Regions from separate parts of the Streptomyces sp. NPDC090045 genome, predicted to be linked through region 2. Evidence: riboswitches for the same ligand, from Rfam matches in the RefSeq annotation. Region 2 holds a riboswitch; each other region holds the start of a gene.

The links. A riboswitch is a leader RNA that binds a small molecule or an ion and turns the genes downstream of it on or off. The one in region 2 is predicted to bind cyclic di-AMP.
Region 1: linked by a shared signal. The riboswitch ahead of ACIPYQ_RS28660 (M23 family metallopeptidase) and the one ahead of ACIPYQ_RS08570 (transglycosylase family protein) in region 2 are both predicted to bind cyclic di-AMP.
Region 3: linked by a shared signal. The riboswitch ahead of ACIPYQ_RS25025 (LysM peptidoglycan-binding domain-containing M23 family metallopeptidase) and the one ahead of ACIPYQ_RS08570 (transglycosylase family protein) in region 2 are both predicted to bind cyclic di-AMP.

What each region holds. Positions count from the first base shown of each region.
Region 1 is NZ_JBIVFA010000012.1:159,610-169,824, forward strand. It holds gene ACIPYQ_RS28630 (thymidine kinase) at 1-420, opposite strand, end outside; gene ACIPYQ_RS28635 (alkaline phosphatase family protein) at 474-1,676, opposite strand; gene ACIPYQ_RS28640 (DUF5998 family protein) at 1,676-2,275, opposite strand; gene ACIPYQ_RS28645 (GNAT family N-acetyltransferase) at 2,326-5,178, opposite strand; gene ACIPYQ_RS28650 (HPr family phosphocarrier protein) at 5,364-5,645, shown strand; gene ACIPYQ_RS28655 (GntR family transcriptional regulator) at 5,967-6,644, opposite strand; gene ACIPYQ_RS28660 (M23 family metallopeptidase) at 6,829-7,629, opposite strand; cyclic di-AMP (ydaO/yuaA leader) riboswitch at 7,642-7,801, opposite strand; gene ACIPYQ_RS28665 (M16 family metallopeptidase) at 8,019-9,386, opposite strand; gene ACIPYQ_RS28670 (pitrilysin family protein) at 9,407-10,215, opposite strand, start outside.
Region 2 is NZ_JBIVFA010000002.1:772,430-782,644, reverse strand. It holds gene ACIPYQ_RS08580 (septum formation initiator family protein) at 1-84, opposite strand, end outside; gene eno (phosphopyruvate hydratase) at 185-1,471, opposite strand; gene ACIPYQ_RS08570 (transglycosylase family protein) at 1,745-2,467, opposite strand; cyclic di-AMP (ydaO/yuaA leader) riboswitch at 2,471-2,643, opposite strand; gene ACIPYQ_RS08565 (transglycosylase family protein) at 2,923-3,957, opposite strand; gene ACIPYQ_RS08560 (cytochrome P450) at 4,029-5,351, opposite strand; gene ACIPYQ_RS08555 (globin domain-containing protein) at 5,473-6,693, shown strand; gene ACIPYQ_RS08550 (nucleoside triphosphate pyrophosphohydrolase) at 6,707-7,729, opposite strand; gene ACIPYQ_RS08545 (SurA N-terminal domain-containing protein) at 7,758-8,381, opposite strand; gene ACIPYQ_RS08540 (YfhO family protein) at 8,559-10,215, shown strand, end outside.
Region 3 is NZ_JBIVFA010000010.1:6,694-16,908, reverse strand. It holds gene shc (squalene--hopene cyclase) at 1-2,010, shown strand, start outside; gene ACIPYQ_RS25045 (1-hydroxy-2-methyl-2-butenyl 4-diphosphate reductase) at 2,010-2,702, shown strand; gene hpnH (adenosyl-hopene transferase HpnH) at 2,708-3,739, shown strand; gene ACIPYQ_RS25035 (aspartate aminotransferase family protein) at 3,736-5,151, shown strand; gene ACIPYQ_RS25030 (tyrosine-protein phosphatase) at 5,170-5,961, opposite strand; cyclic di-AMP (ydaO/yuaA leader) riboswitch at 6,244-6,450, shown strand; gene ACIPYQ_RS25025 (LysM peptidoglycan-binding domain-containing M23 family metallopeptidase) at 6,455-7,432, shown strand; gene ACIPYQ_RS25020 (SGNH/GDSL hydrolase family protein) at 7,596-8,381, shown strand; gene ACIPYQ_RS25015 (MBL fold metallo-hydrolase) at 8,486-9,688, shown strand; partial or broken gene ACIPYQ_RS25010 (ATP-binding protein) at 9,869-10,215, shown strand, end outside.

The sequences.
Region 1 (10,215 bases), on a different contig from region 2:
GAGCTGCTCCAGCCGGTCCGCCAGCTCGATCAGCCGCTGCGAGCCCGGGAACAGCTTCGTGCGGAAGTCCGTGGTGATGCCGAAGGCGAAGACGTCCATGTCCAGGTCGTCGACGATGCGGGCCAGCTGGTCGATCTGCTCCGGGGCCAGGAACTGGGCCTCGTCCACGATCACGTAGTCCGCTTTGCCGCCCTTCGACAGCTGGGCGACCAGGTACGCGTACAGGTCCATGCCCTCCGGCGCCTCGATCGCCTCCGTCACCAGGCCGAGGCGCGAGGACAGCTTGCCCTCGCCCGCCCGGTCGTCACGGGTGAAGATCACGCCCTGGAGTCCCCGCGCGTCGCGGTTGTGCGCGATCTGGAGAGCCAGCGTGCTCTTTCCGCAGTCCATCGTTCCGGAGAAGAACACCAGCTCGGGCATGGGAAGTACGGGACCTTTCGGTTCGTGGGTCGGGGTGCGGGACGGGACGGGGGTCAGGAGCGGATTTCGAGCAGCGGGACCAGCTGCTCCGCCGCGGTCATGGAGCCGTGCATGCCGACGAGCGCGGACTCGTTCGGCTCGTTGCGCGAAGCGGTGATCGCGACATCGGCCTGGGCGGCGGCGACCACGTCGCCGATGCGTCCCAGCACGCGCTCGTCGCACTCCCCCGGCGCGCCGAACCAGCCCAGGTCCAGGGCCTCTTCGCGGCTCGCGACCCAGAACCGGTCGCCGAGGACCTCGCGCCACACGGTCAGTACGTCGTTCTGCGCGCCCGGCACCGCGTACACGTGCCGGGCCCGGCCCTCGCCGCCCAGCAGGGCCACGCCGGCGCCGAGCTCCCAGTCCTCGTCGAAGTCGATCCGCGAGTCCTCGTCGAAGGGGACGTCGACCATGCCGTGGTCCGCGGTCACGTACAGGGCGGTGCGCGGGGGCAGCTGCTCGGCGAGCCGCTGCACGAGCCGGTCGACCAGCATCAGCTGGCCGCGCCAGGCGTCGGAGTCCACGCCGTGGCGGTGGCCGGCCCCGTCGAGCTCGCTGAAGTACGTGTACACGAGCGAGCGGTCACCGGCCTCGAGCTGGATCGCCGCGAGGTCCATCCGCTCCTCGCCCGTCATCCGCCCGTGGAAGGTGCCGCCGCTCAGCGCGACCTTGGTGAGCGGGGTGGTCTGGAAGGCGGGCGCGGACACCTGGGCGGTCGCCACGCCGGCCTTGTCGGCCAGCTGGAACACCGTCGGGTACGGCTGCCAGGGCTTGGGCGGGGTCCACGGGTGCCAGCGGAGCTGGTTCATCAGCTCGCCGGTGGCCGGGTTCCGCACGGCATAGCCGGGCAGGCCGTGGCGGGCGGGCGGCAGGCCGGTGCCGACGGAGGCCAGCGAGGTGGCCGTGGTCGCCGGGAAGCCCGCGGTGATCGGGCGGCCGGTGCCGCCGCGCGAGGTGCCGAGCAGGGAGGTGAGGTAGGGGGCCTCGTCCGGGTGGGCCTTGATCTGCTCCCAGCCCATGCCGTCGACCAGGAACACGCAGTTCCGGTCGGCAGGGGTCAGCTCGGCGATGGCGGCGGTGAAACCGGGGACGCCCTGGCCGGCCGCGAGCGTGGGCAGCAGGTCGGCGAGCGACCCGGTGCCGTACTCCGGGACGGGGGCGCCGGCCAGGTCCAGCAGCTCCGGCTCGGGCCACTCCTGCGCCGCGGAGTACGCCATCAGCGGGCGGGGGTGGAGGAGGTGGCTGCTGTTGCCTCACTGAGCGCCTGCGCGAAGACCAGGGTCTGGCGCACCGCCTCGGGGCCGTCGCCGGCCTCGCTGACCCGCAGGCTGAGGTCGTCGGCGGTGGAGTTGCCGGTGTAGCCGTGGTCGGAGTCGCAGTTCGGGTCGCCGCAGGCGGCCGGCTCCAGGTCGATGCGCGAGACCGCGCCCCAGCCGATGGTCAGGACGACCTCACGGGGCAGGGTGCCCGGGGTGTAGGACTCCGGGTTGGCGACGACACGGCTCAGCACCACGGAGGAGATGCTGGACAGCTTGACCGATTCGGTGGAGGTGGTCGCGTACGGGGACGGGGACCCGGCGTCGGCGGCCTGCTCGTCGGTGTGGCTGACGATGAAGCGGTTGCCGGTCAGGACCAGCACGGTGACGTGGCGGCGCACCTCGTTGGAGTCGAAGGTCGTCTCCTGGTGGACCAGGTACGACGAAATCGGCTCGCCGCCCACCGCGGCCTCCACGGCCTCGGCCACGAGGGCCGGGTAGTAGCCGCTGCGCTCGATCGCCGTGCGCAGCCCCTGGGTCGTCGTACCGGATTTCGCCATGAGGTCCATCCTAAGGCCCCTACGAGGCCCCCAGGCCGCGTCGTACTCGCTCAGTAACTGGGGAGGGTCCGCGGGCCGAGGTCGCCGCGGGCGGGCGGGTGCGCGACGCGGACGGTGGCGCTGAGCACGGAGAGGCCCTCGGCGGCGACCACGACGGGCTCCAGGGAGACCCCGATCACCTCGGGGTGGTCGTCCACCAGGCGCGACAGCCGCAGGAGCAGCTCCTCCAGGGCGGGGGTGTCCACGGGGTCGCTGCCGCGCCAGCCGAAGAGGAGGGGTGCGGCCCGGATGGAACGGATCAGTCCGGCGGCGTCCCGGTCGGTGGCCGGAACCAGCCGGTGGGCGGTGTCGCCCAGCAGTTCGGAGGCGACGCCGGCGAGCCCGAAGGAGAGGACGGCGCCCGCGGCCGGGTCGATGACGGAGCGGACGACGGTGTCGACCCCGCGCGGCACCATGGCCTGGACCACGGGCTGGAGCTCGGCCGGCTTGCCCAGCACCTCGGTGAGCTCCTCGTACGAGCGCCTCAGCTCGGTCTCGTTCGCGAGGTCGAGCCGTACGCCGCCCAGGTCGGCGCGGTGGCGCAGGTGCGGGGCGGTGGTCTTCAGCGCCACCGGGTACCCCAGGATCCCGGCGGCCCGGACCGCCGCGTCGGCGCTGGGCGCGGGCAGGGCGGACCGGACGGCGATCCCGTACCGGGCGAGCAGCTCGCGGGCGTCCCATTCCGCCAGGGTCAGCACGGCTCCGCCGTCGACGTCGGCCAGCAGCCCGGTCAGCTGCGCGGCCGCCCCGGCCTCGTCCACGTCCTCGAACTCGGGCACGTGCCCGCCCTCGGCGAGGCCGCGGCGCCACTGTCCGTACCGGACGGCTTCGGCGAGGGCCCGTACGGCCCGCTCGGCGGCGGGGTAGCTGGGGATCCGGTCACCTGCGGGGGGCTTCTCCGCCGCCCCGCCCGATGCGTCCCGCCCGGGGTTCGGGGGGACGGGCGGGTAGGGCGCGTACGGCGTCGGCGTCGGGGTCCCGCCGAGGCGGGGCCGCAGGCCCGGTGCGTCGGGAGGGGGCGGGGTGGGGGACGGGCCGCGCGCGGCGGACAGGGCTTCGACGAGCTCGCCGAGCTCCACGTGCACCACGGCCACGGGCTTGCCCGGGACCTCGGCCACGGCCTCCCGCAGGGCGTCGGCCAGGTCGTCGGCCAGCGCGTGTTCGCTCACCCAGGGAATGGCCGTGACCACGACCGCGTCGCAGTCCTCGGAGGCGAGCGCGGCGGCCAGGGCGGCCCGGAAGTCCTCCGGCGCGGCCGCCGTCGTCAGGTCCAGCGGCGGCAGCGGCCGCAGGCCCTGGGCCAGGCAGGCGTCGTAGGTGAGGACGCCGAGGGACTCGGAGTTGCCGAGGATCGCGATCCGGGGCCCGGCGGGCAGCGGCTGCGCGGCCAGCAGGAGGCCGACGTCCACCAGCTCCGTGACCGTGTCGACCCGGATGACGCCGGCCTGCCGCAGCAGCGCGGAGACGGTGGCCTCCGGCAGCCTGGTGCCGGGGACGACGTGGCCGGCCGGGGTGTGGCGGCCGCCCTTGGCGACGACCACCGGCTTGACCGCGGCCGTCCGGCGGGCGAGGCGGGTGAACTTCCGCGGGTTGCCCAGGGTTTCGAGGTACATCAGGGCGACGTCGGTGGCCTCGTCGTCGTACCAGTACTGGAGGATGTCGTTGCCGGAGACGTCGGCCCGGTTCCCCGCGGAGACGAAGGAGGACAGGCCCTCGCCGCGCCGCAGCAGCGCGGAGAGCAGGGCGATGCCGATCGCCCCGGACTGCGTGAAGAGGCCGATCCGGCCCCGCATCGGCATCGGCGCGGGCGTCAGCGAGGCGTTGAGCTCCACCTCCGGCGCGGTGTTGATCACACCGTAGGCGTTCGGTCCGATCAGCCGCATCCCGTACGAGCGCACCTGCCGCACGAGTTCGCGCTGGCGGGCCAGTCCGGCCTGGCCGCTCTCCCCGTATCCGGCGGACAGGACGACGAGCCCCTGCACCCCGTGCTCGCCGCAGGCGGCCACCGCGTCGGGGACCCGCTCGGCCGGAACGGCGATCACCGCGAGGTCGACGGGGGCGCCGATGGCCCCGATCGTGCGGTAGGCCCGTACGCCGTCGAGCAGATCGCGCTCGACGGCCTCGTTGACTGCGTAGAGGTGGCCGTGGAAGCCGCTGTCCCGGAGGTTGCGGAGGGCGGCCGCGCCCACACCGGCGCCGGAGCGGCTGACTCCGACGACGGCGACCGAGCCGGGGGCCAGCAGCCGCTGCACCGAGTGGGCCTCGGCGCGCTGTTCGCGGGCGCGCTGCACGGCCAGGGACTCGGCGGTGGGTTCGAGGTCGAGGGTGAGGTGGACGGAGCCGTCCTCGAAGCTGCGCTTCTGCTGGTAGCCGACGTCCGTGAACACTTTGATCATCTTGGTGTTGGCGGGCAGCACCTCGGCGGCGAACCGGCGGATGCCGCGCTCCCTGGCCACCGCCCCGATGTGTTCGAGGAGGGCGGAGGCGACCCCGCGGCCCTGGTGGGCGTCCTGGACGAGGAAGGCGACCTCGGCCTCGTCGGCGGGTTCCGAGGCGGGCCGGCCGTCGGGGCCGATGCGGTCGTAGCGGACGGTGCCGATGAACTCCCCGCCGATGGTCGCCGCGAGGCCCACCCGGTCCACGTAGTCGTGGTGCGTGAAGCGGCGCACGTCGCGGTCGGAGAGCCGGGGGTGGGGGGCGAAGAACCGGTAGTACTTCGACTCGTCGGAGACCTGCTCGTAGAAGCTGACGAGCCGGCCCGCGTCCTCGGTGGTGATCGGCCTGATCCGGGCGGTGCCGCCGTCGCGGAGGACGACATCGGCTTCCCAGTGGGCCGGGTACGAGGGGTCCGACTCGATGGTCATGGGGTCACCTTAAGGCCGGGAGGGGCCCGGCAGCCCCCCGCGCGGCGCATGAGGCAACCCGGGACGAATGAGTGCAAGCTGGGGAAGGTCGAACGGCGGCGGATCCGGGCCGGAGGTCGGTCGGAGCATTCGGGGCGTCGTGAGAGACTGGTCTAGACAACCGTAAGAACCTGAAGGGCATCACCATGGCAGAGCGCCGCGTCAACGTCGGCTGGGCCGAGGGCCTGCACGCTCGTCCCGCCTCGATCTTCGTCCGTGCGACGACCGCTTCCGGCGTCCCGGTGACCATCGCGAAGTCCGGCGGCGACCCCGTCAACGCCGCCTCCATGCTGGCGGTTCTGGGCCTGGGCGCCCAGGGCGGCGAGGAGATCGTCCTCGCCTCCGAGGCCGAGGGTGCGGAAGCCGCACTGGACCGCCTCGCGAAGCTGGTCGCCGAGGGCCTCGAGGAGCTCCCCGAGACCGTCTGACCCTTCGGGTTCGACCCGCGCGGTACCGCGCCGAAGCCGCGGCCCCCGATCGCCAGGGGGCCGCGGCTTCGGCGTTTGTCGTCTCGGGGCCCGCGGGCGGCGGCGCCCGCCGGAGGCCGGGGCGCCCCACCGGGCGCCGGATCGACGGAAAGCCGGTCTTCCGCACACCGCGGGCCGCACCGGAATTCAGGTCACCAGGAAATTCGGCAGGCCGGAAATCAATTCCGGCCGCGGCGTGCCCGCACCACTCCCACGGCGAATTAACACCGGCCGTGAATTCCGGCGGCAGTGCCCGACACCACCCTTTGTATACGGCTCCTGTTAATGCCGGCCGCTCGACATGTTTACGGCACGTTGCGAAGTGCTCACCGCCGGACGGAGCCGCAGCCGGTGCGCCCCCGCGGCCCGGTCGGCGTGGAGCACGGTCAGCGCCCGCGCCCGCTCCGCGTCCCCGCGGGCCACCGCGTCCACTATCGCGCCGTGCTCCGCCCAGGACTCCACGGGCCGCACCGGCGCCTCCACCACGTACATCCACGCCACCTTGTGCCGCATCTGCGTGAGCATGGCGACCAGCCCGGGGCTGCCGGAGGCCTGCGCGAGCGTCTCGTGGAACCAGCCGCCCAGGGACCGCAGGTCCTCCCCCTGCCCCCGCCTGGCCCGCTCCTGCCCCAGCCTGACCAGCCCGCGCAGCACCTTGAGGTGCGCCTCGGTGCGCCGCCGGGCGGCCCGGGCGGCCGCCAGCGGCTCCAGGAGCATCCGCACCTCCAGGAGGTCCGTGGCCTCCTGCTCGGTCGGTTCGGCCACGCAGGCCCCCGCATGGCGCCGCGTGGTCACGAAGCCCTCGGACTCCAGGGTCCGCAGCGCCTCGCGGACCGGGACCCGCGAGACTCCGTACCGGCGGGCCAGCACCTCCTCGGTCAGCCGGCCCCCCGGCTCGAACACTCCGGAGACGATGTCGTCGCGGATTGCTGTGCATACCGCGTGCGCAGGAATACGCAAGACCGAACCTCCGCCTATTTCCGACCGCCAGCCTGATTGCACGCACATGCGCGCGCTGCAACTCTATTGCAACACACGATAATTTCCGAGAGCGGCCGGAAATGCGAAACATTTGCACAGAGACGCAACACGAAGGCCCCGGCTCGGGGAGCCGGGGCCTTCGGTGAAGCGGTGCGGAACGGGGTCAGAGGCTGACGCCGTGCGAGCGCAGGTACGCGACCGGGTCGATGTCCGAGCCGTACTGCGAGCCCGTGCGGGCCTCGAAGTGCAGGTGCGGGCCGCTGGAGTTGCCGGTGGAGCCCGACAGGCCGATCTGCTGGCCCGGGGTGACCTGCTCGCCGACGGAGACGTTCAGCGAGGCCAGGTGCCCGTACTGGGTGAACGTACCGTCGTTGTGCTTGATGACGACGTTGTTGCCGTAGGCGCCGCCCCAGCCGGCCTCGACGACGGTGCCGACGCCCACCGCGTGGACCGAGGTGCCGGAGGAGGCGTGGAAGTCGATGCCGGTGTGGCTGCCGGAAGACCACATGCCGCCGCCCGCGTGGTACTGCGTGCTGACGTACGAGCCGTCGACCGGGGCGACGAAGGTGTTGAGGCGCTTGCGCTCCTCCTCGCGGGCCGCACGCTCGGCGGCGTCGCGCTCGGCCTTCGCCTTGGCCTCGGCGAGGCGCTTGGACTCGGCGGCCTTCTGCTTGGCCTCCGCCTCCGCCTGCGCCTTGGCGGCGGCGTGCTCGGCGGCGCGGTGCTGGGAATCGGCCTGCTCGGCGATGTCACCCGCGAGGTCCTCGGCGACGACCACGGCACCCAGCCCGTTCTCCGGGGCGGAGCTGCTGTGGTTGTCCGCGGCGAAGGCCGGGGCGGCGAGGGAGCCGACGACACCCGTGGTGGCGATCGCGGCGATACCGGCGTAACCGGCGGTCTTCTTGCTCAGACGGCTGGAGCCACGGTGCTTACCGGTACCAGCGGGACGACTGCCAAACGCCATGAAGGGTTTGATCCTTTCCTTCCTTCTCGCCTACCGGGTTAGCTGACGGGTTCGGAGCAGGAAGGTCTCCTACGGGCCTCCTCTTGCGAGGGGGTCCGATTCACCCCAGGGACTCATGTGGGTCCCCGGCTCCCCAGGCTCGCGCCTGACGGGGACTCGGCGATCGCTGTCCGGTGCCGCGGATGCGGCGGGCACAACTGACGGACAGCAGGGCCGACGCTAGGCGGATCATCAGTCAATCGCCAAACAGACGCGCCTTTTTGTTGCGTACGCCACACCCCATACGAGCAACCTAGCCGCCAAACGGACAAAAGGGGCTCCGGCGGTTGCGCCCGCCAGAGCCCCTGCGCGATCCGTCGGTCGACCGTCAGCCGGCCGTCACCGACAGGTCAGTTGGTGACGACCGTGACCTCACCGATCCCGAGGGCGCGCACCGGCTCCTCGATCACCGCCGCGTCGCCCACCAGGATCGTGACCAGGCGGTCCGCCGGGAAGGCCTTCACGACCGCCGTGGTCGCCTCCACGGTGCCGGTTTCAGCCAGCCGCGCGTACAACTGCGCCTGGTAGTCGTCCGGCAGCTCCTGCTCGACCTGGTCGGCGAGGGTGCCCGCGACCGAGGCCGCCGTCTCGAACTTCAGCGGGGCCACGCCCACCAGGTTCTGTACGGCCACGTCGCGTTCGGCGTCGGTCAGACCGCCCTCCGCGAGGGTGCGCAGCACCTTCCAGAGGTCCTCCAGCGCCGGTCCGGTGTTCGGGGTGTCCACCGAGCCGCTGATGGCGAGCATCGAGGCGCCCTTGCCGTCGGCGGTGGAGCGCAGCACCTGGCCGAAGGCGCGCACGCCGTAGGTGTACCCCTTCTCCTCGCGCAGCACCTTGTCCAGGCGGGAGGTGAGGGTGCCGCCCAGGCAGTACGTGCCCAGCACCTGGGCCGCCCAGACCTGGTCGTGGCGGTCCGGCCCGGTCCGGCCGATCAGCAGCTGTGTCTGGACCGCGCCGGGCCGGTCCACGATGACCACGCGGCCGGTGTCGTCCGCGGTCACCGGCGGCACCGGAAGGGCCGCGGCGGTGTTGCCCGTCCACGCGCCCAGGGTGTCCGCCAGCACGGCGTCCAGGTCGATGCCGGTCAGGTCGCCGACGACCACCGCGGTGGCGGTGGCGGGGCGTACGTGGGCCTCGTAGAAGGCGCGTACGGCGCCGGAGTCGATCCGGGCGACGGTCTCCTCGGTGCCCTGGCGCGGCCGGGACATCCGCAGGGACGCCGGGAACAGTTCCTTGGAGAGCTGCTTGGCGGCGCGGCGCTGGGGGTTGGCCAACTCGTGCGGGATCTCGTCGAGCCGGTTGCGCACCAGGCGGTCCACCTCGGCGTCGGCGAAGGCGGGGGCGCGGAGCGCCTCGGCGAGCAGGCTCAGCGCCTTGGCCAGCCGGGAGGCCGGGACCTCCAGGGAGACCCGGATGCCCGGGTGGTCGGCGTGCGCGTCGAGGGTGGCGCCGCAGCGCTCCAGCTCGGCCGCGAACTCCTCGGCGGAGTGCTTGTCGGTGCCCTCGGAGAGCGCGCGCGCCATGATGGTCGCCACGCCGTCCAGGCCCTCGGGCTCGGCGTCGAGCGGGGCGGCGAGGTTGACCTCGACCGCGATCACCTGCTGGCCCGGCCGGTGGCAGCGCAGCAGGGTCAGCCCGTTGGACAGCACCCCGCGGTCGGGGGCCGGGAAGGCCCACGGCTGCGGCTCGCCGGCCTGCGGGCGCGGGTGGAAGGTCATCGTGACGGCTGCGGTGTCGCTCACTGCTCCGCCCCCTCGTTCTCGTCGGACTCGTCGTTCTCGTCGTCGTCTGCCGCGATCGGCTCGTAGACGAGCACCGCGCGGTTGTCCGGGCGCAGTCGGGCCGCGGCCACGGCCTGCACCTCCTCGGCGGTGATGTCGAGGACGCGCTGGACGGCGGTCAGCGCCAGCTGCGGGTCGCCGAAGAGCACCGCGAAGCGGCACAGTTCGTCGGCGCGGCCGGCGACCGTGCTCAGCCGGTCCAGCCATTCGCGCTCCAGCTGCGCCTGGGCGCGCTCCATCTCCTCGGCCGTCGGGCCCTCGGCGGCGAACCGCGCGAGCTCCTCGTCCACGGCCGCCTCGATGGCGGGGATCTCGACGCCGCTGGAGGTCTTGACGTCCAGCCAGCCCAGCGAGGGCGCGCCGGCCAGGCGCAGCATGCCGAAGCCGGCGGCGACGGCCGTCTGGTCGCGGCGTACCAGCCGGTTGTGCAGCAGCGAGGACTCGCCGCCGCCCAGGATCGTCAGCGCCACGTCGGCGGCGTCGCACTCGCGGGTGCCGTCGTGCGGCAGCCGGTAGGCGGCCATCAGCGCGCGGGCCGGGACCTCCTCGACGATCTCCTCGCGCAGCTGCTCCCCGATGACGTCGGGCAGCGAGCCGTCGCGGGGCGGCTGCTTGCCGTCGTGCGCGGGGATGGTGCCGAAGTACTTCTCGACCCAGGCGAGGGTCTGCTCGGGGTCGATGTCCCCGACGACCGAGAGCACCGCGTTGTTGGGCGCGTAGTACGTACGGAAGAAGGTGCGCGCGTCCTCCAGGGACGCGGCGTCCA
Region 2 (10,215 bases):
GACGTGGGCGGCGGTCCGCTCACCGAGCTGCTTGAGCCTGGTCGCGGTGGAGAAGGTGGAGAACCGATCCCGGTTCCCGGCCATTGGTCCGCCTCCCCTGTGTACGCACTACGCAAATACGTCCCCGCACACGGTACGGGACCGAGTGCGGGGACGTACGGAGGCCAGCCCCTCAGGGGGGTGATTAGCCCTTGAAGCGCGGGAAGGCGCTGCGGCCCGCGTACACCGCGGCGTCGTCGAGGATCTCCTCGATGCGCAGCAGCTGGTTGTACTTGGCGACGCGGTCCGAGCGGGCCGGGGCACCGGTCTTGATCTGACCGCAGTTCACGGCGACGGCGAGGTCGGCGATGGTGACGTCCTCGGTCTCACCGGAGCGGTGGGACATCATGCACTTGAAGCCGTTGCGCTGGGCCATCTCGACGGCGTCCAGGGTCTCGGTCAGCGAACCGATCTGGTTCACCTTGACGAGCAGGGCGTTCGCGGAGCCCTCCTCGATACCGCGGGCCAGACGCTCCGGGTTGGTGACGAACAGGTCGTCACCGACGATCTGGACCTTGGTGCCCAGGCGGTCGGTGATGGTCTTCCAGCCGGCCCAGTCGTCCTCGAACAGCGGGTCCTCGATGGAGACCAGCGGGTACGCCTCGACGAGCTCGGCGTAGTAGTCGGTCATCTCGGCGGCCGAGCGGGACTGGCCCTCGAACTCGTACTTGCCGTCCTTGTAGAACTCGGACGCGGCGACGTCGAGCGCGAGCGCGATGTCCTTGCCCGGGGTGTAGCCGGCCTGCTTGATGGCCTCGACGATGAGGTCGAGCGCGGCGCGGTTGGACTCCAGGTTCGGCGCGAAGCCGCCCTCGTCGCCCAGGCCGGTGGAGAGGCCCTTGGTGTGCAGGACCTTCTTGAGGGTGTGGTAGACCTCGGCACCCCAGCGCAGCGCCTCGGAGAAGGACTCCGCGCCGATGGGGGCGATCATGAACTCCTGGATGTCCACGTTGGAGTCGGCGTGCGACCCACCGTTGAGGATGTTCATCATCGGAACGGGCAGCAGGTGCGCGTTCGGACCGCCGAGGTAACGGAAGAGCGGAAGGTCCGAGGCCTCGGACGCGGCGTGCGCGACGGCGAGGGAGACGCCGAGGATGGCGTTGGCGCCGAGGGAGCCCTTGTTGTCGGTGGCATCCAGGTCGAACATGGCCTGGTCGATCAGGCGCTGCTCGGTGGCGTCGTAGCCGACGAGCTCCGGGCCGATCTGCTCGATGACGGCGAGGACGGCCTTCTCGACACCCTTGCCGAAGTAACGGTTGGGGTCACCGTCACGGAGCTCGATGGCCTCGAATGCACCGGTGGAGGCGCCGGACGGAACTGCAGCACGGCCGGTGCTGCCATCGTCGAGGCCCACCTCGACCTCGACCGTGGGGTTGCCTCGGGAGTCCAGGATTTCCCGGGCTACGACGACGTCGATGGACGGCACGAGCATCTCCTTCTGGGATGTGACGCTGGGTGTGCGGTGGCGTGTCGGGCCGTGGGACGGCCCTGCCGCTTAGAGCCTAACCGGCCCGGAGCACTCGGCCGCCCGACCGCCCGACCCCTGGGACGAAAAAGGGACCGAATACCCCTCTTCCGGGACATAGGTCTCCGGATATCGCCCGTCACCCGGTACGCACACCGCCGCCCGGCGCGTGGGGGGAGACGCGCCGGGCGGGGGGAACGCTGTGCGTTGCGTACGCAGCTGCGGCTATTGCCGCAGTGTTCAGCTGAGCTTCAGCTTCTGACCCGGGAAGATCAGGTCGGCGTCCGAGACGATGTCCTTGTTCAGCTCGAAGAGCTTCTCCCAGCCGCCCTTGACGCCGTTGGCCTCGGCGATGGTGCCCAGGGTGTCGCCCGGCTTGACCTCGTACGAGCCGTTGCCGGTCTTCGGGGCCTCGGGGGCGGCCGGGCGCTCGGAGCGGGTGGTCGGGGCCTCGGAGCGCTGGGTCTCCTTCTTCGGCGTCGCCTTCGGGGTGGCCTTCGGGGTGGACTTCTGCTCGGTCTTCTTCGAGTCGGCCTTCGGCTTGTTCTGCGTCGAGGTCTCCGTGCCGCCACCGGTGTAGGAGGAGTTCGACAGACCCTTGCCGCAGTGCGGCCAGGCACCCTTGCCCTGGCCCTTGAGGACCTTCTCGGCGACGGCTATCTGCTGCGCCTTCGAGGCCTGGTTGGCCTGCGCGGCGTACGACTTGCCACCGAATGCGGCCCACGTGGAGGACGAGAACTGCAGTCCGCCGTAGTAGCCGTTGCCCGTGTTGATGGACCAGTTGCCACCGGACTCGCACTGCGCGACCTTGTCCCACTCGGACGCGGTGGCGGCGCTGGCGGTGCCCGCGGCCATCAGGGGGGCGGCGACGGCCACACCGGCGACACCGGCGAGCGTGACGATGCGGACAGACCGCTGAATGGCAGTGCCGCGACGGTGCTTGCCCTTGCCGGAAAGCAGCATGGAGATTCTCCTCACCGACGCCTACGAGGTGAGCTGTCGGGTTCGGGCGAGTGAGTTGCCCGGCCGTGCGACCTAGCGCACGTCTTAACCCCTAGCCGGTGGCGTGACCGTCTCTCAACGGCCGCTCCCGGCACCTACCTTGGTTCCCCCGCTCCTGCCTTCGGCGCTTGACGCGACGACTGTTCCCCCCGTCCGCCGGCAGGATTCGGCGATGCGGTCGAAGGAGCCCGCGGTGGCGGGCGATTCAGAAGGTAGACAGGTCTCTCCCCGATGTTCAACGAGGAACATCGGGGAGAGGGGGCCCCTACTTGCGCTCCCCGCAGGGGCGTTTGCGCAGGTGAGGGCGGGGTTTGCGGAAGCCCCGGGGCGGGACACGCCAGTTGACCGGAAGAGACACATGTCTCACTTACAGATAACCGACAATCAGGTCTTTCCGGATGGCCGAAGTGTCCATATTACGTGGTTAGATCCAGATTCTGTCCGGGCTTGATCAGGTTGGCGTCCTCGCCGATGACCTGCTCATTGGCCTCGTAGAGCCCGTTCCAGCCGCCCTTGACTCCCTTGGCGTTCGCGATGGTCGCCAGGCTGTCGCCCTCCTGCACCGTGTACGTGGGCTTCGACGCGGCGTCAGACGGGACCGGGGTCTCGGCCGCGGGCGCGCCGCGGTGCTTGCCGCCGCCTTCGCCCGGAGCGCCTTGCGGAGTGGCGCCCGGGGTCGCCGGAGCGGTCGGGGCGGCCGGGTCCGCCGGAGTCGCACCGGGGGTGGCGGGCGGGGTCGTGGGCGCCGAGGGGTCCACCGGCAGGGTCGGGGCCGTCGGGTCGACCGGCGGCAGCGGGGTGGTGCCCGGGGTGCCCGGGAGCACCGGCTGGGACGGGTCGACGGGAGGCGTGGTCGGGGCGTCCGGCGCCGGCATGACGGGCAGTCCGACCGACGGCGCCTCGGGGATGAGGAAGGGGCTGCCGGTCGGGCTGGGGGCCGCGTGCGTCGGGGCGCCGAAGTCCTTGGCCTTCTCGCCGCCGGTGGTGGACGGCACCGCGTCGTCCGGGCGGGACGGCGAGGGGGCGATCGGGCCGGAGGTGCCGGGCAGGCCCGGGTCCACCTTCGCGGCGGGGCCCTTCTGCTCCAGTCCGGCCGAGGTGCCGCACAGCGGCCACGCCTGCGGGCCCTGCGAGGCCAGCACGCGCTCGGCCACGGCGATCTGCTGGGACCGGCTCGCGAGGTCGGCCCGCTCGGCGAAGTCGAGTCCGCCGGCGCCCTTCCACTCCTCCTGGGTGAACTGCAGCCCGCCGTACGCACCGGTGCCGGAGTTGACACTCCAGGAGCCGCCGCTCTCGCACTCGGCGACCTTGTCCCAGGTCGCGGTGTCGGCAGCGGTGGCATTGGTGGCGGCTAGCAGCGGCAGAGCCAGCGCGGAGCCAGTGACTCCGGCCGTGACTACCAGCGCGGGGACCTGGCGGGGGCGTCTGTGGCGGCCGTTCCCGGAACGCATGAGGCGTGCACCTTTCGCATAACAACAAGGTAACGGCAGAACCTAGCGGCCTTCGAACGATTGTCACAAGTTCAAGCGGGATCTGACTTTTCATCAGAAGCCGCGCAAGTGTTTTGAGCCGTGAACCGAACGGGAAGAGTACGAAGCCCTCGCATGATCAACCCCCCACGCCAGCGCAGGTCTTGGGTCGGAACGGCGAGTTCCAGATCGGGCAGGCGCGTCAGCAGGGTGGCGAGTGCCGTCTGCCCTTCGAGTCGCGCGAGCGGGGCACCCAGGCAGTAGTGGATGCCGTGCCCGTACCCGAGGTGCTGATTGTCGGTCCGGGAGAGGTCGAGCGTATCCGGTTCCGCGAACCGCTCGGGATCGCGGTTGGCGGCCGCGAGGACGACCAGGACCGGATCCCCGGCCTCGATCCGCTGCCCGCCGAGGGTCAGCGGCCCGGTGGCGAACCGCCACGTCGCCAGCTCCACGGGGCCGTCGTAGCGCAGGAGTTCCTCGACCCCGGTGGCCAGCAGCCCGGTCTCGCCGGCGGCGAGGGAGCGCTGGAGACGCTCGCGCTGGCCGGGGTTCATGAAGAGGGAGTGGACCCCGTTGCCGATGAGGTTCACGGTCGTCTCGAAACCGGCGAAAAGCAGGATGAAGGCCATGGCGGTGGCCTCGGCCTCCGTGAGGTGGTCGCCGTGGTCGCTCGCCCGGATCAGGTCGGAGATGAGGTCATTGCCCAGATCATCCCTTTTGCGGTGGATGAGTTCGCCCAGATAGGTCCGCATCTGCTTCACCGACCGGGCCACCCCGCCGCGCGGACCGCCGCCGTGGCGGATCATCATCCCGGCCCAGTCGCGGAAGTCGTCCTGGTCCTCGCGCGGTACGCCGAGCATCTCGCAGATGGCGTAGATGGGGAGCGGAAAGGCGAACTCGTGGATGAGATCCGCCTCCCCCTTCGCGGCGAAGGCGTCGATCAGATGGTCGGTGAGCGCCTGCACGCGCGGGGTGAATTCGGCGACGCGGCGCGGGGTGAACGCCTTCGACACCAGCCGCCGCAGCCGCGTGTGGTCCGGCGGGTCGATGTTGAGCAGGTGCGTCATCAGCTCCGCCTTGCGCTCCCCCGGGATCCCGGTCTTGCCCTTGGCGTGCGCGGGCTCCGCGTGGTGCGCCGGATTCTTGCTCAGCCGCTGGTCGGCGAGGGCCTGACGGGCGTCGGCGTACCGGGTGACCAGCCAGGCGTCGACCCCGCTGGGGAGCTTGGTGCGGTGCACCGGGGAGTGCTCGCGCAGCCAGGCGTAGGCCGGGTAGGGGTCGGTCGCGAACTCCCAGTCGAAGAGGGTCGGCGCCTCGGCGGAAGGGGCGTCGGCGGAAGGAGTGTCGGCGGGGTCTGCGGGGGTCTGCTCATGCACGGCACGACCGTATCCCGGCGCCGGACCGCCATCCCATATGGCCCGTTCGTCGCGGCTGTCCGCAGATCGCCCATCGCTTGACCTCACCTCCCCCGACATTCCTACTTTCGGTTTTGTGGATGTGAGGATCTTGAAAAGCAGTTTCGCGGTGGTGGAGAGGCGGGCCGAGCACGCGGTCAAGTTCTTCTACTCCCACCTCTTCTGGCACAACCCCGGGATCCGTGACCTCTTCCCGGCCTCCTTCGAGGACATGGAGCGGCAGCGGGACCGCCTCTTCGCCGCGCTCACCCACGTGATCGCCCACTTCGAAGACGAGAGCCTCGTCCCCTATCTGCGCGACCTGGGGCGCGACCACCGCAAGTTCCTGGCCCGCCCCGAGCACTACGCGGCCGTGGGCTGCAGCCTCCTCGCCGCCCTCGCCGAGACCTCCGGAGAGACCTGGACCCCGCGGGTGGAGAAGGCCTGGGCCGAGGCCTACCAGGTGATCGCCGACGCGATGATCGCCGGCGCCGACGCGAGCGAGGACCCGCCGTGGTGGGACGCGGAGGTCGTGCGCCACCTCCAGTACGGGCCGGACATCGGCGTGCTGACGCTGCGGCCGCACGCCCCCTTCCCCTATGTCCCCGGCCAGTACACGAGCGTGAGCAGCGAGCGGGTCCCGACGACGTGGCGCACCTACTCCATCGGCAACGCCCCCCGCCCCGACGGCACCGTCGACCTCCATGTCAGCCGGATCGAGCGGGGGCGCCTCAGCACCGCCCTGGTCCGCGAGACGCAGCCTGGCGACGTCCTGCGGCTCGGCGCCGCCGGCGGGCGGCTGACCTTCCGCCGCGCCGACCGCCCCGTCAGCTTCATAGCCGCCGGCACCGGCTGGGCGCCGATCCGGGCCATGCTGGAGGACCTCGCGGAGCACCCTCCCGATCAGGACGTACGGCTCTTCGTGGTGGCGCGGGACGGCGCGCACCTCTACGACCGCCCGCTCATCGACGCGTACGCCGCCTCCTGCGGCTGGCTCGGCGTCACCTACATCACGCCCGCCCCCGGGCGGCACCGCAACCAGGCCACCGACCGGCTCGCGACCGCGCTCGGCCACCGCGGCCTGTGGCCGGACCAGGACGTCTACCTCAGCGGCCCGCCGCAGTTCATCGAGGAGACCGCCCACCTCCTCCAGGAGCTGGGCGCCCGTCCCGGCCGCCTCTTCCACGACTCCGTACCCGCCGCCGGCACGGGGCAGGGGCCCGGAGGCCGCCCGCTGGGCTTCGGCGAGTGGTTCCTGAACCGTCCGTCGCCGCACTGGCACAACCCCGCGGGCCGCGCGCCCCAGGACCACGGGACCGGCTGAAACCCGGCCGGTCCTACTCGCCGACGCCCTCGGCGGCGCGGATCGCGTCCCGGTAGACGCGGGCCGCCGCGCGCAGTGCGGTCTCGGGGTCGGTCCCCGCCGCCTCGGCCCGGGCCGCCAGTGCCAGCAGTTCGTACCCGATCCCCTCGCCGCGGGGCAGCTCCACGGCCACGCCGCCCGTACGGACCCGGCCCGCGAGCTTGGCCGCGAGCGCCAGGCCCGGCTGGCCCACCGGGATCCCGTCGGTGACCGACTCCCGCTGCTTCTCCACCGCCTTGGTGCGCTGCCAGTGCGCGTTGACGTCCTCCGGGGTCTCGGCCTCCGCGTCGCCGAAGACGTGCGGGTGGCGGCGGATCAGCTTCTCCACGAGGGTCGCGGCCACGTCGTCGATGGAGAAGGCCCCGGCGGTGTCCTCGCCGTCCTCGCCGTCCTCGGCACCGCCGTCGCCCTCCTCCGCGATCCGCGCGTGGAAGACCACCTGGAGCAGGACGTCGCCGAGCTCCTCGCGCAGCTCCTCCCGGTCCCCGTCCTCGATGGCCTCGACCAGTTCGTACGCCTCCTCGATCGCGTACTTGGCCAGGCCCTCGTGGGTCTGCCGCGAGGTCCACGGGCACTCGCGCCGGACCCGGTCCATCACCTGGACCAGGTCGAGCAGGCGCGCGCCGGGCAGGTCGTACGAGCCGGGCAGCAGTTCCAGGTCGGGCATGGAGACGCGGCCGGAGCCGGCCAGCCGGGCCAGCCCGTCGGTGAGGCGCCGGTCGCCCTCGCCGCTCGGCAGCAGCACGACCGTACGGCCGCCCGCGCAGGCCTCGACCAGCTCGTGCGCGTCCGGGGTCCCGAACGCGACCTCGATGCCCGCCTCCCGCAGGTACGGCAGCTGCGGGTGGCCGGGGTCGGCGCACAGCACCCGGTCCGCGGCGTGCAGGGTCTGCCACGCCGGCCAGGACAGCACGCCGGGGGCGACCCGGTGGCTGGTGGTCAGCAGGACGATGCGGCCCGTGGGCTCGGCGGCGGTGGGCTCGGAGTGCTCGGTCACCCTCCGAACCTACCTCCGGCCGGGCCCGTCAGGCTCCGGCGGGTGCCTGCTCGGGCTGGGTCCGCTGGGTGATCCAGGGGGTCTCGGCGGCGCCGAGCTTGATCTGCCTGACGTCCCAGGAGCCGTAGCGCGGGTTGACCTCGATGTGCAGGTCGGTGGCGGCGGCGCGGGCGGGCTCCTCCAGCTTCCCCTGGCCGTACTTCGCGGTCAGCTTGGTCAGCAGGACCCGGTCCCGCAGGAAGCGGTCGACCTGGCCGGGGGCCATGGCGCCCTTCTGCAGGAGCAGCGCCTCGAACTGCTCGGTCCCGTTGTTCTCCTCCACGTACGCCTTGCGCTCGTCCTCGATCTCCTTGGCGGAGGCGGAGATCCCGGCGCTGTCGGCCATCTTGTCGATGACGTGGCTCTGGAGCATCGAGTCGAGCTTCTGCCGCTCCAGGTTGGGGGTGCTCGCGATGAGCTCGGCGGCGGCCTGCCCGGTCCGGTTCTGCGCCGCCCGGACGTCGTTGACCTGGGCCTGGAGGGCGGAGGTGGTGATCCGTTCGCCGCCGACGACGGCCGCGGTGCCGGGCCGGGCCTCGCCCGAGCAGGCGGACAGCAGGGGCGCCGCCAGGAGCAGGGCGGCGGAGACGGAGAGCGCTGTGCGACGGTGCAAAGGAGCCTCCAGGGCCGGGAGATTGTGCGTCGGTGCACAAGGGCCGTGCGGTGATCGATGGTATGCAGTCAGGGTGGTCCGAGCCACCGGTTCGACCAACGATTCCCGAGGTGTCGGGGTGCGCGTTCATCTGGCGGCCATCCTTCGGTCCCCCGGTGGTGCCAGGGTCGGCCCACCATGTCGACACCGCACCGCTCACAGCACCGCTCGCCACGCCGCCTGAGCCTGTCCGGCTCGGCGCTCGCCGCCCTGCTCACGGCGGTGGCCGTGTGCGCCGGGGACGCCGCCGCCCGCGTCTTCCCGTACGGATCGCGCCACCGCAGCATCAACGACCTCGGCAATCAGTTCGTGCCCTTCCACGCGCACCTGTGGGACCTCCTGCACGGCCGTGCTGAGGGCGGACTGCTGTTCAACTGGCAGTCCGGGTACGGCACCAGCTTCCTGCCCGACCTGGGCACGTATCTGACGAGCCCGCTCTCCGTCCTCGTCGGGCTCTTCCCGCGCGCGGACATAGACCTCGCGGTGTACGTCGTCACCGTGCTCAAGATGGCGGTCGCGGCGGCGGCGATGGCCTGGCTGCTGCGCACCCAGCGCCGCGGGCCGTGGTGGGCGGCGGGGCTGCTCGGGGCCTCGTACGCGCTGTGCGGCTGGTCGGTGATCGAGGCCTCCTACAACCCGATGTGGCTGGACGGGCTGATCGCCTTCCCGCTGCTGTGCCTGACCGGCGAATGGGCCCTGCGCGGGCGCCGGCTCCTGCTCGCGCCGCTGGTCGTCGCCGTCTGCTGGACGGCGAACTTCTACACCGCCTACATGGCGACGCTCGGTGCGGCGCTGGTGCTGGTGGTACGGGTGGTGCTGACCCGGGAGGGCCTGCGGCCCCGGGCGGCCGTGATCACACGGGCGGCCGGGACGACCCTGCTGGGGATCGTGCTCGCGGCGCCGGTGCTCGTTCCCCTCTTCCTCAGCTCGGGCCAGGCCTACCCGGGGTGGGTCAAGGAGTTCCGGCCGGTGTCCTGGGCGGACCTCTTCGCGCGGCTGCTGCCCGCGACGTACTCCTTCTCCTCGCCCGCCGTCTTCGTGGGCACCGGGACCCTGCTCCTGGTGGCCGCGCTGCCCTTCCACCGGGCGGTGCCCCCACGCACCCGGCTGTGGTGGGCCGGGCTGACGGTGGCCGTGGCGCTCTCGCTCCAGTGGGCCCCGACCCACCTGGCCTGGCACCTCTTCGCCACCCCGAACGGAAGCCCGTACCGGCAGACCTTCGTGCTCGCCGGGATCGCCGTGATCGCCGCCTGGACCGGTCTGGCCGCGGGCCCGCCCCGGCCGCCGGCCCTGGCGGCGGGGGCGGGACTGCTCGCGGCCGCCGTGCTGTGGGCGCGCGGGAGCACGCTCGGGACGGACTGGGGGTACGCGCTGTTCGCGGGCGGGCTGGCCCTGGCGGGCGCCGCCTGGTGGGCGCTGCGCCACCGCCGGCTGGTGCTCCCGGCGGCCGGGCTGCTGGCCGTGGTCCTGCTGGCCCAGGCCGCCGCGACGACCGCCTACGGCCACAAGGGGAAGCTGGGCGGGCTCGACGACTACCCGTCCTGGGGGGCGGCGCACACCGCGCGCGCCGAGGCCCTGGCCGGGGCCGAGGGCTGGCCGGCGTACCGCACCGACCCGAGCCGGCCCGCCCTGTCGGGCAACGACCCGATGCTGCTGGGCGGGGAGGGCGGCTCGTACTACAGCAGCCACACCCCTGAGGTGTTCACGCACACGATGGTCGCCCTCGGGGCCGGCTGGACCTCGCGCGGGCGCAACGTCCAGAGCATCGACAACCCGGTGACGGACGCCCTCTTCG
Region 3 (10,215 bases), on a different contig from region 2:
GTGCTCCCGGCACCGGACCGGGCGGGAGCGGACCGGGAGGGACTGGACCGGACGGCACCGCACCCGGCGGCACCGGACCGGGCCGCCGCGGACCTGCCCGGGCCGCCGGACGGCGCCCCGCCGGGCGTGTACGAGGCCACCGCGCGGGCGGCCCGGCACCTGCTGGAGCGTCAGGACGCCGAGGGCTGGTGGAAGGGCGACCTGGAGACCAACGTCACCATGGACGCGGAGGACCTGCTGCTGCGGCAGTTCCTCGGCATCCGGGACGAGGCCACCACCCGCGCCGCGGCCCTGTTCATCCGCGGCGAGCAGCGGGAGGACGGCACCTGGGCCACCTTCCACGGCGGCCCGTCCGAACTGTCCGCCACCATCGAGGCCTACGTGGCGCTGCGCCTCGCCGGGGACGCGCCGGACGCCCCGCACATGGCCCGCGCCTCGGCCTGGATCCGGGCCCACGGCGGGATCGCCGCCGCCCGCGTCTTCACCCGGATCTGGCTGGCGCTCTTCGGCTGGTGGAACTGGGACCACCTGCCCGAACTCCCGCCCGAGCTGGTGTTCCTGCCGTCCTGGGTGCCCCTGAACATCTACGACTTCGGCTGCTGGGCCCGCCAGACCATCGTCCCGCTCACCGTGGTCTCCGCACTGCGCCCGGTCCGCCCGGCCCCCTTCGCCCTCGACGAACTGCACGCCGACGCACGGGTGCCGAACCCCGCCAGGCGCCCCGCCCCGCCGACCAGCTGGGAGGGCGCCTTCCAGCGGATGGACAAGGCCCTGCACGTCTACCGGCGGTTCGCCCCGCGCCGGCTGCGCAAGGCCGCCATGGCCACCGCCGGCCGCTGGATCGTCGAGCGGCAGGAGAACGACGGCTGCTGGGGCGGGATCCAGCCGCCCGCCGTGTACTCCGTCATCGCCCTGCACCTGCTCGGCTACGACCTCCGGCACCCCGTGATGCGCGCCGGACTGGAATCCCTGGACCGCTTCGCGGTGTGGCGCGAGGACGGCGCCCGGATGATCGAGGCCTGCCAGTCCCCGGTGTGGGACACCTGCCTGGCCGCCATCGCCCTCGCCGACGCGGGCCTGCGCCCCGACCATCCGGCGCTGGTCAAGGCGGCCGACTGGATGCTGGGCGAGGAGATCACCCGCAGCGGGGACTGGGCGGTACGGCGGCCGGGGCTGGCCCCCGGCGGCTGGGCCTTCGAGTTCCACAACGACACCTACCCCGACATCGACGACACCGCCGAGGTCGTCCTCGCACTGCGCCGCATCCGGCACCCCGACCCGGCCCGCGTCGAGGGGGCCATCGCCCGCGGGGTGTCCTGGAACCTCGGCATGCAGTCGAAGGACGGCGGCTGGGGCGCCTTCGACGCCGACAACACCAGCCCCTTCCCGAACCGGCTGCCGTTCTGCGACTTCGGCGAGGTCATCGACCCGCCCTCGGCCGACGTCACCGCCCACGTCGTGGAGATGCTGGCCTTCGAGGGCCGGGCGGGCGACGCCCGGACCCGGCGCGGGATCGCCTGGCTGCTCGCCGAACAGGAGCCGAACGGCGCCTGGTTCGGCCGCTGGGGCACCAACTACGTCTACGGCACCGGGTCGGTGGTCCCGGCGCTCACCGCGGCCGGCATCGCCCCGGGACATCCCGCGATCCGCCGGGCCGTGCGCTGGCTGGAGACCGTACAGAACGAGGACGGCGGGTGGGGCGAGGACCAGCGCTCCTACAAGGACCCGTCCTGGGCCGGGAAGGGGGCCTCCACCGCCTCGCAGACCGCGTGGGCGCTGATGGCCCTCCTGTCGGCCGGCGAGCGGGACGGAAAGGCCGTCGAACGCGGCATCGGATACCTGATGGAGACGCAGCGGGAGGACGGCTCCTGGGACGAGCCGCACTTCACGGGCACCGGCTTCCCCTGGGACTTCTCCATCAACTACCACCTGTACCGGCAGGTGTTCCCGCTGACCGCGCTCGGCCGCTACCTGTACGGGGAGCCGTTCGCCCCGGGCGGGGGCCTCTGATGTCCGCCGCGCCGGAGCGGACCGAGGGGGACCGGGCCGGGAACCCCGGCCCGCTCCTGGTCGCCTGCGCCCTGCGCATCGAGCAGGCGGCGCTGCGCAGCGCCGGGCCCGGGACGGCCCGCGGCCCGGGCGGGGGCCACTCCCTGCTGCGCACCGGAATGGGCCCGCGCGCGGCCGAGCGGGCCGTCGCCCGGGCACTGGACCAGCCCGGGATGGACCGGGCCGCCGTCCTCGCCACCGGGTTCTGCGCCGGACTGGTCCCCGGCATGCACCCCGGCGACCTGGTCGTCGCCGAGGAGACCCGGGACCCGCAGGGGGCCGTCACCTGCACCGGCACCGCCCTGCTCGCCGAGGCACTGGCCCGGGCCGCACCGGGCCGGACCGTGCACACCGGCGCACTGACCGGATCCGACCACGTCGTCCGCGGCCAGGAGCGCGCGCAGCTGCGCGCCACCGGCGCCATCGCGGTCGACATGGAGTCCGCGGCCACCCTGTGGACCGCCACCCGCGGCGGGCCTACACCGGGCGGCGGCCGCCCGGTTGCGGCCGTCCGGGTGATCGTGGACGCTCCGGAGCATGAGCTCGTCCGTATCGGCACGGTTCGCGGGGGAATATCGGCCTTCCGCGTTCTGCGTGCCGTACTGCCCGCGTTTTACGAATGGCACCGTTCTTTGCTGCTCCCCAGGAGGTGAGCCAGATGGCCATGCCGCTGCGCCAGTCCATCAGGGTCGGGACCTATCTTCTCGAACAGAAGCTCCGCAAGCGTGAGAAGTTCCCGCTGATCGTCGAGCTGGAGCCGCTCTACGCCTGCAACCTGGCCTGTGAGGGCTGCGGAAAGATCCAGCATCCGGCCGGGGTCCTCAAGCAGCGCATGCCGGTCGCCCAGGCGGTCGGCGCCGTGCTGGAGTCCGGCGCGCCGATGGTGTCCATCGCGGGCGGCGAGCCCTTGATGCACCCGCAGATCCACGAGATCGTCCGGCAGTTGGTGGCGAGGCGGAAGTACGTCTTCCTCTGCACCAATGCGATGCTCCTGCGCAAAAAGATCGAGAAGTTCACGCCTTCTCCCTATTTCGCCTTCGCCGTGCACATCGACGGCCTGCGCGAGCGCCACGACGAGTCCGTGGCCAAGGAAGGCGTCTTCGACGAGGCGGTCGCGGCCATCAAGGAGGCGAAGAAGCGCGGGTTCCGGGTGACCACCAACTCCACCTTCTTCAACACGGACACCCCGCAGACCATCATCGAGGTGCTCAACTACCTCAATGACGACCTGCAGGTCGACGAGATGATGATCTCGCCCGCCTACGCCTACGAAAAGGCCCCCGACCAGGAACACTTCCTCGGCGTCGAACAGACGAGGGAACTCTTCAGGAAGGCCTTCGCGGGCGGCAACCGGCGGCGCTGGCGGCTCAACCACTCGCCGCTCTTCCTGGACTTCCTGGAAGGGAAAGCCGATTTCCCCTGCACGGCCTGGGCCATTCCGAATTACTCCCTCTTCGGCTGGCAGCGCCCCTGCTATCTGATGAGCGACGGCTACGTACCGACGTACCGGGAACTGATCAACGACACCGACTGGAGCAAGTACGGCCGCGGAAAGGACCCGCGCTGCGCGAACTGCATGGCGCACTGCGGCTACGAGCCCACCGCCGTCCTCGCCACCATGGGCTCGCTCAAGGAATCACTGCGGGCGGCCCGGGAGACGATCGGCGGCAACCGGGGCGCGTCGGCATGACCCCGGCGGAGGAAGGAGCGGGCGCCCGGGGCAAGGGCTTCGACCTCGGCGCCCTGCTCGCCGCGCGCGGAGGGGAGCGGTACGAGCTGCACGCCCGGCACCTCAACCACCAACTGCCCCGGATGCTGCACACCATCGGCTTCGACAAGGTCTACGAGCGGGCCGAGGGCGCCCACTTCTGGGACGCCGAGGGCAACGAATACCTGGACATGCTGGCCGGCTTCGGGGTGATGGGCCTGGGCCGCCACCACCCGGTCGTCCGCCGGGCCCTGCACGACGTCCTGGACGCGCAGCTCGCCGACCTCACCCGCTTCGACTGCCAGCCGCTGCCCGGGCTGCTGGCCGAGAAGCTGCTCTCCTACAGCCCGCACCTGGACCGGGTCTTCTTCGGCAACAGCGGCACCGAGGCGGTGGAGACGGCCCTGAAGTTCGCCCGGTTCGCCACCGGGCGGCCCAGGATCCTCTACTGCGACCACGCCTTCCACGGCCTGACCACGGGCTCGCTGTCGGTGAACGGGGAGGGCGGGTTCCGCGAGGGCTTCGCCCCCCTCCTCCCCGACACGAAGATCGCCCTGGGCGACCTGGGCGCCCTGGAGCGGGAGCTGCGCAAGGGCGACGTCGCCGCGTTCGTGGTCGAGCCGATCCAGGGCAAGGGCGTCCTGGAGGCCCCGCCCGGGTTCCTGCTCGCCGCGCAGGAACTGCTGCACCGGCACAAGGCGCTGCTGATCGCGGACGAGGTGCAGACCGGCCTCGGACGTACCGGGGACTTCTACGCGTACCAGCACGAGCCGGGCGTGGAACCGGACCTGGTGTGCGTGGCCAAGGCGCTGTCGGGCGGCTACGTGCCGGTCGGGGCGACCCTGGGCAAGGACTGGATCTTCAAGAAGGTCTACTCGTCCATGGACCGGGTGCTCGTGCACTCCGCGAGCTTCGGGTCCAACGCGCAGGCGATGGCGGCCGGGCTGGCGGTGCTGTCGGTCATGGAGGACGAGGAGCTCGTCGCGCACGCCCGGGCCACGGGTGACCTGCTGCGCGGGCGGCTCGCGGCCATGGTGGACGAGTACGAGCTGCTGCACGAGGTGCGGGGGCGCGGGCTGATGATCGGCATCGAGTTCGGCCGGCCGTCCTCGCTGGGGCTGCGCAGCCGGTGGACGATGCTGCAGGCGGCCCGCAAGGGGCTCTTCGCCCAGATGGTCGTGGTGCCGCTGCTCCAGAAGCACCGGATCCTCACCCAGGTCTCCGGGGACCACCTGGAGGTCATCAAGCTCATCCCGCCGCTGGTCGTGGACGAGCGGGACGTCGACCGGTTCGTCGGCGCCTTCCGCGCGGTCATGGACGAGGCGCACGGCGGGTCCGGGCTGATGTGGGACTTCGGCAGGACGCTGGTGAAGCAGGCCGTCGCCCAGCGCTGACGGCCCGCTCCGGGCGGTCTAATCCAGCAGGCGGTCGCGCAGCCGGCCGAGGGTCTCGGGCTTCAGCCCGAGGCCCTCCGCCAGGTAGGGGTCCACCCCGCCCCAGGTCTCGTCGATGGTCTCGAACGCGGCGACCAGGTACTCGGCGCGGGCGTCGAACAGCGGCGCGAGCAGCTCCATCACCTCGGGGGAGCGGGCCTCCTCGGACCCGCTGCTGCGGCGCACCCGGTAGCGGCGGTGCGGGGCGTTCGACTCCAGGTAGTCCGCCACGATCGCCTCGCGCTCGACGCCCAGCGCGAGCAGGGTCACGGCGATCGACAGGCCGGCCCGGTCCTTGCCGGCCGCGCAGTGCAGGAGGGCGGGGACGCTGTCCTCGGCGAGGGCGTGCACGACCCGGCTGTGCTCGGCGGTGCGCTGCTCGATGATCCTGCGGTACGAGTTCGTCATCCGGGCCGCGGCCTTGCCGTCGCCCAGGATCGCGCGCAGCTGGTCGAGGTCGCCGTCGCGCACCAGCCGCCAGAACTCCCGGCCGTCGGCCGGATCCGAGAGCGGGATGTTCACGTTCCGTACGCCCGGCAGTTCCACGTCCGGTCCCTCCAGCGCGTGGTCGGCGCCGTTGCGGAAGTCGAAGACGGTGTGGAGGCCGAGCGAGGCGAGGAACTCTGCATCGGTTTCGGTGGCATGTGCGAGATGTCCGCTTCGGAAGAGTCGTCCCGTCCTGACCCTTCGTCCATCAGAAGTCGGCAATCCGCCCACATCGCGGAAATTGCGCACTCCGGTCAGCTCCGGCTCCTGTATCTGCTGGGTCACGTGAGCTCCTCCGCTTCATGGTGGGACATCTGTCCGAATTAAGCTGTTTGGCGCCAACTTGCCATATCCGGAGGCGAGATCGGGCACGTCCCCGTGAGCCAGATCATACGGTGACCGTGAGTGCCTGATCGCGAATGGCGAATGGCCCCGTCGGAGCGGTTGTTGACGGCGGGTAATGGACGGAGGGTGACCGGAATTCCTCCGATTCCCCATCCCTGGGATTCCGTCAGGAAATTCACGGCTTGTTCCCTGCTGGCGCAAGGGATTACCTTCGCGATCGATCCGGGTGGATCGCCGAATCCTGCCGCCGCCCGGAAACCGCACTCGACCATTCGTGCGGCAGGAGCGGGGGAACCAGGTAAGCCGCTGTTCCGGAGATCTTTTTCGCCGGGACGGCTCGGGGTGAAGACGTACATGCGCCGTTCAGGTACGTCCGGACATCTCCAGTCCGAACCCGACAGCTCACCTCGCAGGCGCCGGAGAGGAATTCGCCATGCCTGCAAAGGGTAAGCACCGCCGTCCCAAGTCCCTTTCGATATCGCGCGGTTTCGCCGTCGCAGGCACCGGTGGCGCGGCCCTCGCACTGCCGCTGATCGGCGCCGCGGGCGCCCAGGCGGTCGGCGCCCCCGCCGCGGCGACCGCGGTGGCCCCCGTCGTGGCCCCGCAGCTCCCCGCCGCGCTGCAGGCCGCGCCCGCCGCCGCCGTGCAGAGCGCGCCGAGCGTCTACACGGTCGTGCCGGGCGACTGCCTCTCCATGATCGCCGCCGAGCGCCATCTGTCCGGCGGCTGGGAGCAGCTGTACGCCGACAACCGCGAGGCGGTCGGCGCCAACCCGTCGCTGATCCACCCCGGCCTGAAGCTGAACCTCGGCGGTGCGGCCGAGGCGGCTCCGGTGGAATCCGCTCCCGAGGCCGAGTACGCCCCCGAGGCCGCTCCGGAGTCCGCCCCCGAGACGGCGCCGAAGGCAGCCCCGAAGTCCGCCCCCAAGGCGGCCCCGAAGCCGGCCGCGAAGGCCCCCGCGCAGCAGGACTCGGCCGCCGAGGCCCCTGCCGGGCAGCAGTCGGCCGCCGGCTTCGTCGCCCCGCTCGGCGGCGGCGTCTCCACCGCGTACAAGGTCGCGGGCAGCATGTGGTCCTCCGGCTACCACACCGGCGTCGACTTCATCGCGAGCTCCGGCACCACCGTCAAGGCCGTCGGCGCGGGCACCGTGGTCTCCGCCGGCTGGAGCGGCGCGTACGGCAACGAGGTCATCGTCCAGCACGCGGACGGCAAGTACTCCCAGTACGCCCACCTGTCCCAGCTGTCCGTCTCCTCCGGCCAGAGCGTCACCGCCGGCCAGACCCTCGGCCTCTCCGGCTCCACGGGCAACTCCACCGGCCCGCACCTCCACTTCGAGATCCGCACGGGCCCCTCGTACGGCTCCGACATCGACCCGCTGGCCTACCTCCGCTCCAAGGGTGTGACCATCTGACGGCACCCGCCGTCGGAGCACGGACACGCGTGAGGCCGGGACCCGAGGGGGGTCCCGGCCTCACGTGTACTTATTCCTTATCCCCCACGTGGTAGAGATCACGGTCCGTCAACCCCTCATTACGTTGGCGTAGGTTGGTTACGGGAGTGAAGTATGGGTTCTCGTGGCAGCGACGACGACGAAACTCAAGACCATCGGCTCGTACGCGGCGATCGGGGACAGCTTCACCGAGGGCGTGGGGGACCCGGGACCCGGGGATTCTTTTCTCGGCTGGGCGGACCGGCTCGCCGTGCTCCTGGCCGATCAGCGTGACGAGCACGACTTCCGTTATGCGAATCTGGCGGTGCGCGGAAAGCTCCTCGACCAGATCGTGGCCGACCAGCTTCCGAGAGCCAAGGCCCTCGCGCCGGACCTGGTCAGCTTCTGCGCGGGCGGCAACGACATCATCCGGCCCGGCAGCGACCCGGACGACGTGGCGGAGCGGTTCGAGGCGGCCGTGGCCGACCTCGCCGGCGCGGTCGGCCAGGTCATGATCACGACCGGCTTCGACACCCGGGGCGTACCGGTCCTCAAGCACCTCCGGGGCAAGGTGGCGACGTACAGCGCGCACGTGCGCGCCATCGCCGACCGCTACGACTGCCCGGTGCTCGACCTCTGGTCGCTGAAGTCCGTACAGGACCGGCGGGCGTGGGACGCGGACCGGCTGCACCTCTCGCCCGAGGGGCACACGCGGGTGGCGCTGCGGGCGGCGCAGGTGCTCGGGCTGGACGTGCCCACCGACCCCGACCAGCCGTGGCCGCCGCAGCGGCCGCGCGGCTCGGTGGACGTGACCCGCGACAACATCCAGTGGGCGCGCGACCACCTCGTGCCGTGGATCGGCCGGCGGCTGCGCGGGGAGTCCTCCGGGGACCACGTCGAGGCGAAGCGGCCCGACCTGCTGCCGCTGTAGGCGGAAGGGGACGGGGGCGCCAAGCGGAATCCTTCGGGGCCGGTGTGCGTTGGGATGGTGGTAGAGAGACGACCACCCCTTACTCCATCCTCCCTGGAGGCGCTTTGACCGGCTCCCGTCCCCTGCGTCCCCGGCTGCGCGCCCTGCGGCCCGAAGCCTTCGGCGCGGACCCGTCCGGTGCCCGGCTGGAGCGCATCCGCCGCTCGCCGAACTTCGCCGACGGCGTCTTCCAGAACCCGGTCGGGGCCCGGAACAGGCCCTCGGGGTCGATGGCGGAGTTCGCCAAGATCTACTTCCACCGGGAGCAGCGGGTGCGGCGCAGTCCCGCCGCACCCATTCCCGTGTACCCGACGACCCTGGCGGAGCTGGCGAAGCCGCCCGCGAGCGGTCTGCGGCTGACCTGGATGGGCCACTCCAGCGTGCTCGCGGAGATCGACGGCCGCCGCGTGCTGTTCGACCCGGTGTGGGGCGACCGGTGCTCCCCCTTCCCCTTCGCCGGCCCCAAGCGGCTGCACCCGGTGCCGGTCCCGCTAACCTCCCTGGGCGAGGTCGACGTCGTGGTCATCTCCCACGACCACTACGACCACCTCGACCTGCCCACCATCAAGGCCCTGGCCGGTACGGACACGGTCTTCGCCGTCCCGCTGGGCGTGGGCGCGCACCTGGAGCGCTGGGGCGTGTCCGCCGACCGGCTGCGCGAGCTGGACTGGAACGAGAGCACCAAGATCGCCGGACTCTCCCTGACGGCCACCCCCGCCCGGCACTTCTGCGGACGCGGCCTGCGCAACCAGCAGCACACCCTGTGGGCCTCCTGGGTCGTCGCGGGCGACGAGCACCGGATCTACCACAGCGGGGACACCGGCTACTTCCCCGGCTTCAAGGAGATCGGCGCCGAGCACGGGCCCTTCGACGCCACGATGATCCAGATCGGGGCGTACTCGGAGTACTGGCCCGACATCCACATGACCCCCGAGGAAGGCATGCGCGCCCACCTCGACCTGCAGGGCGGCACCGCGCACGGCACGATGCTGCCGATCCACTGGGGCACCTTCAACCTGGCCCTGCACCCGTGGGACGAGCCGGGCGAGGGCACCCTGACCGCCGCCGAGGGCGCCGGGGCGGCCATCGCGCTGCCGATCCCGGGCCAGCCGTTCGAGCCGGGGTCCGGCGAGGGTCCGGCCGCGCCCTGGTGGCGGCCGTTCGTCGCGGGCGGCGCGGCCGTCGCCCCGGTCGCCACCCCGGCCCCCGTCACCGCGGAGCGGCCGCAGGCCGAGAGCCGCGAGGAACCCGAGGCCGTCGGGTCCTGACGGACCGCCGGGCGCATTTCGGGCGGTTGTACGAGCGCTCCACCGGGAGCGGGAAGCACCCCCTCGAAGTTCCCCAACTGGCGTTACGGGGTGGGACGGCGGGGTCTAGCGTGGGTATCCGGTGATCAACACCGGGCCCCGGGAACGCTGGGGGCCGGGCCCCACGTACCGAGGACGCCGATGTCCGGACCCCGCGCACCCCGCCATGCCCCGTCGAGACACGCCGTCACCGGTCCCGGCCGGCAGCTGCGCCCCCAGCTGGTGCGCGCGGCCGTCCTGCCCACGCTCGCCGCCGCGCTCAGCGGCGCCGCCGCGGTGATCTTCACCCTCCAGCTCGGCGGCGGTGCGGGCGACCGCGACGGCCGGCTGTGGCCGGTGCTCACCGGCTGCGCCCTGCTCGTGGTCGGCGCCCTCGCCGCCGCCCTGCTCGGGGCCCAGCGCGCCGCCAAGACCGTACGGGACCGGTGCGAGGCGCTGCGCCGCTCCAGCGTGCGCGGCCGCCAGGAGCTGCGCGCCGCAGCCGACCG